2 regions of the Robbsia sp. KACC 23696 genome follow, and region 1 is predicted to be linked to the other one. Evidence: riboswitches for the same ligand, from Rfam matches in the RefSeq annotation. Region 1 holds a riboswitch; the other holds the start of a gene.
What was found. A riboswitch is a leader RNA that binds a small molecule or an ion and turns the genes downstream of it on or off. The one in region 1 is predicted to bind manganese.
Positions count from the first base shown of each region.

Region 1 (3,413 bases):
ACGCCGCGTAATGTCCCGAATGGGCGGCGCCGAGCGGCACGTCGTCGATCGCCTCCCATTCGGCGATCAGCACGCTATTCGACCAATGCAGGATCAGATCGAATCGCGTGCCCGCCTGGCCGCTGACCTCCACGGGCTCCAACAACGCCTGACGATCGGCCAAGGCTTGCGAGAGCAGCTGCCGCGCATCGGCGCTGAAATGGCGTTCCGAGAACCCTGCGCCGAGCGGCGGCAGTTCGCCGAGGAACTGGGCCGCCGTCGCGCTTGCGGCGATCAGGCGCCCCGCGTCGTCGAAGCAAAGCAGTGCGCCGTGCGGCTGGACACTGCCCAGGGCGTGAATCGGCTCCTGGTCACAATTGGCGACGACGTCGGTCAAACCGTTTTGCATTAGACCTCGATTCGAAGGGTTAAAGCGCCGGCCCACATGGACAGCTTTCATCGATTGTAATCGTGATTACGTCGGCGCAATGGTCGGCGCTCGAATTAAACGGTCGACTGTATACATTTCGCCAACTCATCGAAATATCGTGAGGCCGAGATACAGCAGATACAGCGCGCCATTCAGGCCGAGCGCGCCGACGAGTAGTCCGCTGCGGGCCGACATCGCGCGCAGCCACGCTGCCGCCGCAATCGTCATCAGCACACCGGTCAGGACCTCGACCCGAGGCTCCCAGGGCGTGAGTAAAATGCCGATGGCGGGCAACAGCGTGCCCTGGAACACCATGGCGCCGGTGATATTCCCGAAGGCCAGCGTGTCCTTGCCGCGCCGGATCCAGACGATGCTATTGATTTTTTCAGGCAACTCGGTCGCGATCGGAATGACCAGCAGCGAAATCAGCAACGGCGAAATCCCCCACATCGTCGAAACGCCGCGTACGCCATGAATAAACCCTTCCGCACCGATCAGCAGCAACCCGACCGCGACCACCAGTTGCAGCCCGATGGTCGCCAGATTGGTCGGCAAGCCGAGTTTGGAGGCGAACATCGGCTCCGGCGCTTCCGTGCCGTGTCCGGCATCCACCAGGGAGGCCGATGCGCGGAACGTCATGACGACATACACGACGTAGACCAGCACAAGGGCGACGCTCAGGCCGATGCGGACGCTGCGTTGCTCATGCGGGACGAACATCGCAATCGTCGCGACCACGAAGGCGACCAGAAAGTACTGCAAGTCGCGATTGAAGCCGGTCCGTTCCGGCACGATTCGTCCAGATGTGCCGCGGCTGCGCCATACCGCCAAGGCCATCAGAAAAGTCGATAAGGTGCCGAGCATCAGCGGCGCGCCGAGGATCGCGCCCACGCCGATTTCCTGGTTGACCTGCTGCGCGCCACCGCCGCCGAGGACCGCGAGCAACGGCACGATCGTTTCGGGCAGCGCCGTTCCCACGGCGGCGAAGAGTGACCCCGTCACCCCTTCGGAAATATGCAGACGTTCGCCGAGATGTTCCAGCGCATTCGTGAACAATTCCGCCGACGCGAGAATGATCGCCAGCGTGACAAGCAACTCCAAAATCAAGCGAATCATGCGCAACCCGCCTTTGCCTTGGCGGCGCCGTCGAGACGAATCGAATGAGAACCAGCAAAGCAGTGCGGGATACGCCCTGTCACGCAATGGCAAAGGGCAGGCGAATGGCTGACCGGGGCGCAAGCGCCGAGGTAACGGCATTTCATGTTTATGGGGACTCTCCAGGGCCGGACGGTGCGAAACCATGACGCCGACCTCCCGTCCAGCCCTGGACGAGGTCAGCGTCGATAGTCTCGCCAAACCGGATGGTTGGACACGCCACGGCCAAGGCCGAGAATGTTGACGTGTCCGCCTCCCATTGCAGGAGGCAGGCTACTCCCTAAAGACGGCGCGATTGTAACCGCGGCTTCGTGACCGTTGCAAGTAGAAGTGATAGATCAGGCGGTCTGCGCCCGCTGCAAGGCGGCGAGGTTGCCTTCGCCAAAGCCGGGATGCCCGCGTCGCTCCACGATCTCGAAGAAAATCTCCCCCGGGGCATGGCGCAGAAAAGCTTGCAGGAATAGCCGCGTCGCGCCGCTGTCGTCCACGTGACCGTCGACCAGGATCTGCCGCTCGCGCAAAGCCGCGATATCGAGACCGTGCCCTGGCAGGCGCGCGTCGAGTTGATCGTAGTAGGCGTCCGGCCATTCGATGAAACGCATGCCGCGCGCCCGCAACGCATCGACGGAGGCGACGATGTCATCGCTCGCGAGCGCGATATGCTGAACGCCCTCGCCCGGATGATCCGGGAGAAAGCGGTGCATCGTCTCGGTCGGCGGCTTGCCTTCCTCGTAAAGCGGGATGCGAATGCTGTCGCAAGGCGAGACGACCACCTTTGCCGCGCCGGGCGTCAAGCCGTCGGGGTGTCGGTCTTGCAGCTCATGGAAGCTCAGCAACTCCGCATAGAAACCCAGCCATTCCTGCATCCGCCCGGCCCCGACCGTCTGCGTGAAATGGTCCACCAGCGTCAGATGCGTCGGTGAGGTCGCGGGCGCCGGACCGGTAGCGGCGGCAAGATCGGCGCCATTCAGCGGCGCAAAATCGATTTCATACAGCGACGGCGTATGCGTGCCGAACGCGTCGTCCGGACGACCGGGCCATCGATCGATGAAATAAATATGCGAATCGCCGATGCCCTGAATCGCTCGCAACTTCAATTCGTGCGGCCCGGTGCGCTCGCCCTCGAAGGGCCAAGCGCCCATCGTCAACGCGTGCTTGAACGCCTGTTTCGCGCTTTGCACGCGCACGCCCAGCGCGCAGATGCCGACGCCGTATTCGCCAGCGTAGCGCTGCGCGAAAGAGTCCGGCTCGCCATTGACGAGGAAACGGATGTCGCCGAGCCGATACAAGGTCACGGCCTTGCTGACGTGCCGCGCCACCGCGACCAGTCCCAACCGCTCGAACATCGCGCCGAGCGCCTGCGGGTCCGGCGCGGCAAATTCGACAAACTCCAGACCGGTCATGCCCAACGGATTGCGCGGGTCCACGGGCGGACGGGCCGGCACACTGCCCGGCGACGGCGCGTCGCTGGCGTGGCACGGAATAAAGGCGGGGTCCTCGGACGGGGGGCTCATAGTCAAGATGTCAGTCACCCAGGCACGGTAGTAGATTGCACAATTATTCTATCGCGTGATGCGGTTGCCGATTGCAAAATCACCAAATTCGATGAAAACCCCGACATTCTGGCGGCGCAACAGCACGCGAAAATGCGATTTGATCCGAATCTGTCTCGTCGCAGCGATTTTTGGCGACGTATAAGGACGTGGATTGGCGCGATGTTCCCGCTATCGCGGCCAGATGTGCCACAATGCGCACGGCACAAACGCACCGCACGCCCGATTAGATCGGTGCGTCGCGCACGAGCCTGCTACACTCGGCGAAAGGAACGTTACAATGCGGGGCGTTACAA
Region 1 covers NZ_CP156628.1:717,590-721,002, forward strand. The annotation lists gene ABEG21_RS24405 (GAF domain-containing protein) at 1-388, opposite strand, end outside; gene ABEG21_RS24410 (sodium:calcium antiporter) at 515-1,525, opposite strand; yybP-ykoY riboswitch at 1,693-1,858, opposite strand; gene ABEG21_RS24415 (VOC family protein) at 1,903-3,078, opposite strand.

Region 2 (3,413 bases), on a different replicon from region 1:
TGATCACGGAAAAGGCGGCGGGAATGATCTGCTCCACGCCAGCCGATGCGGACAGTTGAAAGGCGCTGCTGCATGTTCCCCGCATGCCCAGCGCATCCCAGCTGCCAGAAGGGACCAGACTACAATCCGAGCGCAGCAACGTGACCAAGGCCTGATCCGACGGCGGTGCATCCGCGTGCGTGCGGCATGTCGCCAGGAGAACGTCCGCATACGCGCCGTACGAAACCGTAGGCGCTTGCTTGTCCAATGTAAAACGATCGCCATCGACGATGAGCGCGCATCGACTCGAGCTGATATCGCCACCGACGCCGACTTCCGATGTCACGGATCCGAGCAACAAGCCGTCTTTGGCAATACGTTGGGCCAGGGCGCGATGCCACGGCTGATCGAGGGCGTGCCCGACGATGCAGGCTACCTGACTCTGATGCATCGCGTAAATCATCGCCGTCGACGAACATCCGCGCGCCAATTGCTGACACTGTCTCGCAATGTCGAGAAGCGAAGCACCGCTTCCACCCAGTTCCGATGGGAACATGCAGCCAAGGAAGCCAGCCGAACGCAATGCGTCGATGGCCTCCGTCGGGAATCGGCCTTCCCGATCCACCTGGTCCGCAAAACTCGCGGCCACGCGTACTACACCAGCAAGGTCCAACTCGGCGCCCTGCGCCAGCTGCTCACTGTGGATGGCGTTCACGGTCAGCTGCCTGTCAGGCTATTTACAGCGGACGCGAGCGAATCGATACTGGAAAACGTCGAGCGGACCAGCAGGCTGTCGGGGAACTCGACGTCAAACGCCGATTCGACTGCGAGCATGACGCCGACGGTGGCAAATGACGTCAGCCCGCATGCGAACAAGTCATCGCCGGAACCGATTGTTGCGGCCGGCACGCTCAGATTAGCGGTTTCGCTCAAAATTTCGCGTAGTGTATCTTCCACCGGATTTCCTTCCCCTGAATAGATTTACAAACTCGAAGGCATGGCGGCGACTCGTATGAGAAAGTTGCTGTGCAATCGTTCTCGAATGCGCGTCCCTGCCTTTCTTTTTTCGTAATGCGGTAATAAATGCTGCGCTACACGTTGCGTGATTCGTCAGCCACCCGGAGCGCACGCAGTTGCGCCGTTCGACGGGGCGATCGCGGAGGGGGCGTCTTACGATACTCAGTCTGTTGCGTTTACGCTACTCCCCCGCCTGCATTAGCCGAGGGCAATCTTTGATTTCAGACAATCGCATGAATCAAACGTCCGCCCTAAATACTACCGTTAATTCTTTGCACACGGAAAAAAATTGAAAGTTTTCGTTATTGGATGTGCCGGATGATCATTTACCCGTCCGCGGCATATCGGCGCGACCACGGCTAATTACCGGTAGTCGACGCTTTAAGAGTCTGCGGACATGATTTTCCATGTAGTAAATACGTCACGCCTGCGTCGATCGGGAGCGGGAAAGAGCGCCATTCGCGTATTCGGTAAGAATTTCCTTTGAAACGAATGATGGGTCTCCGCACGCGTCCCGTTATTATTTTTTTTTATTACGTCTTTCGATGGGTACTGATATGGGACGCGTCCGTCCTTTGTGACGAATGACCCCATTTACGCAAATGGTCTGTTTCCTATTTTACGTGCAAACGTTTTCAATTCGGTGATTCCCGCGTGTCGGAAACGTCCGTCGGCGTTTCAGCCTGATGTCGCGCGGCCGAGGCGCTTGAAATTACAATATTCTTTCATTCGTGCTAATGTTGCGCTTGTCTTTGGGGAGTAGCCGGCTTCTATCTGGAAGCAGCTGCGTCAACATTCTCGGTCGCCCAGACCGTGGCGCAGCCAGCCTTTAGGTTGGCGAGACCATCGACACATCTCGCGACCGGTCGGGCGCGGCGATGTGTCGTGGTTTTTTGCCCGACCTAGAGTCCCCACACAATGAATCCCGTCGCGACGCTTTTCCTTGCTTTTGCCATGTCCACCGATGCCTTCGCGGCTGCGATCGGCAAAGGCGCCGCGCTGCATCGACCGCGATGGCGCGAGGCGATCCGGACCGGTTTGATTTTTGGCGTGATCGAGGCGCTGACGCCGATCGTCGGGTGGTTTCTCGGCAAGGCGGCGGCGCAATATGTCTCCGCTTGGGATCATTGGATCGCCTTCGCCTTGCTCGGCGTTCTCGGCGGCCGCATGATCATCAATAGCTTCAACGTAGAGGACGCGATCGACGAGAAGCCGGCGCGTCATTCATTCTGGCTGCTGGCCGTTACGGGCTTTGCAACGAGTATTGACGCCATGGCCGTGGGCGCGGGGCTGGCGTTCGTCGACGTCAATATCTTTTCCACGGCCGCCGCGATCGGTATGGCCACGGCGACGATGGTAACGATCGGGGTCATGGTGGGGCGTGTCGTGGGCCGCATCGTGGGGCGCCGTGCGGAGTGCGCCGGAGGTGTCGTGCTCATCGGCATCGGCACGCTGATTCTCGCCGAGCACCTGAATCTGATCGGCTAGTCCAGCACGGGAGCGGGACGCGGGCCCAGCGCTTTCGGCCCTACCGTCACGAACAACGCCGACGCGACGACCAGCCCCCCGCCCAGCCATGAGAGCATCGGCACCGATTCATGCAGCCAGACGCAGGCAAACACGGCGCCGAACACCGGCTCGGTGCCCATGAGCAGCGACACCCGCGTCGGATCGATTTTTTGTACCGCTACGTTTTGCGCAAAAAACGCGAAGACCGTGCAGACCAAAACGAGATAGACCGTACAGAGCCAGAAGCTGGCCTCATGTGGCAACGCCGCCATGCCGTGCCCGAAGAACAGGATCCCGCCGATACCCGATCCGATGCCGACCGAGAGGCTTTGAATCGACGTCAACGCAAGCGGCGAGACGGCGTTGTCGCGCGTCAGCCATTTTGTCGCGCACACCATCAACGCGCGCAGGCAGGCGGCGGCCAAAATCAAGACGTCCCCTGTTCCGATCGATGAGAACCCCCCATTGAGCGTGATCAGGAGCGCGCCTACCGCGGAGACGAGCACCGCCGCGCGCTCCCGACCGCTGGGTGTGCGCTTAAGCAGCCCCCATTCGACAAAGGGCGTGATGACGACGCAGAGATTGATCAGGAAGGCCGCGTTGCTGGCGCTCGTCTGTGCAACCCCGAAGGTTTCACACACGAAAATGGCGAGCAAGATCATGCCGGACGGCATGCCGACTTTCAACGCGCGGGCCTTGTCGGTTCGATGCAATCGCAAAAATGCGGGCGAGGTCAGCAGAAACGTCAGCCCGAAGCGAATGCACAGAAAGCCGAGCACCGGATAAAAGGTAACCGCGTGTTTGGCGATGCTGTAGGAACTGCCCCACGCAATGGCGACCAGGAGCAACATCCATTCCGCCAGATGGACAGTCTGGCAACGTGCTGGCAGCTTCATACGGACCTTTGA
Region 2 covers NZ_CP156626.1:623,336-626,748, forward strand. The annotation lists gene ABEG21_RS02490 (acyl-CoA dehydrogenase family protein) at 1-694, opposite strand, end outside; gene ABEG21_RS02495 (acyl carrier protein) at 697-936, opposite strand; yybP-ykoY riboswitch at 1,739-1,904, shown strand; gene mntP (manganese efflux pump MntP) at 1,915-2,484, shown strand; gene ABEG21_RS02505 (EamA family transporter) at 2,481-3,401, opposite strand.
Region 2: another riboswitch for manganese. It lies ahead of mntP (manganese efflux pump MntP); the one in region 1 lies ahead of ABEG21_RS24410 (sodium:calcium antiporter).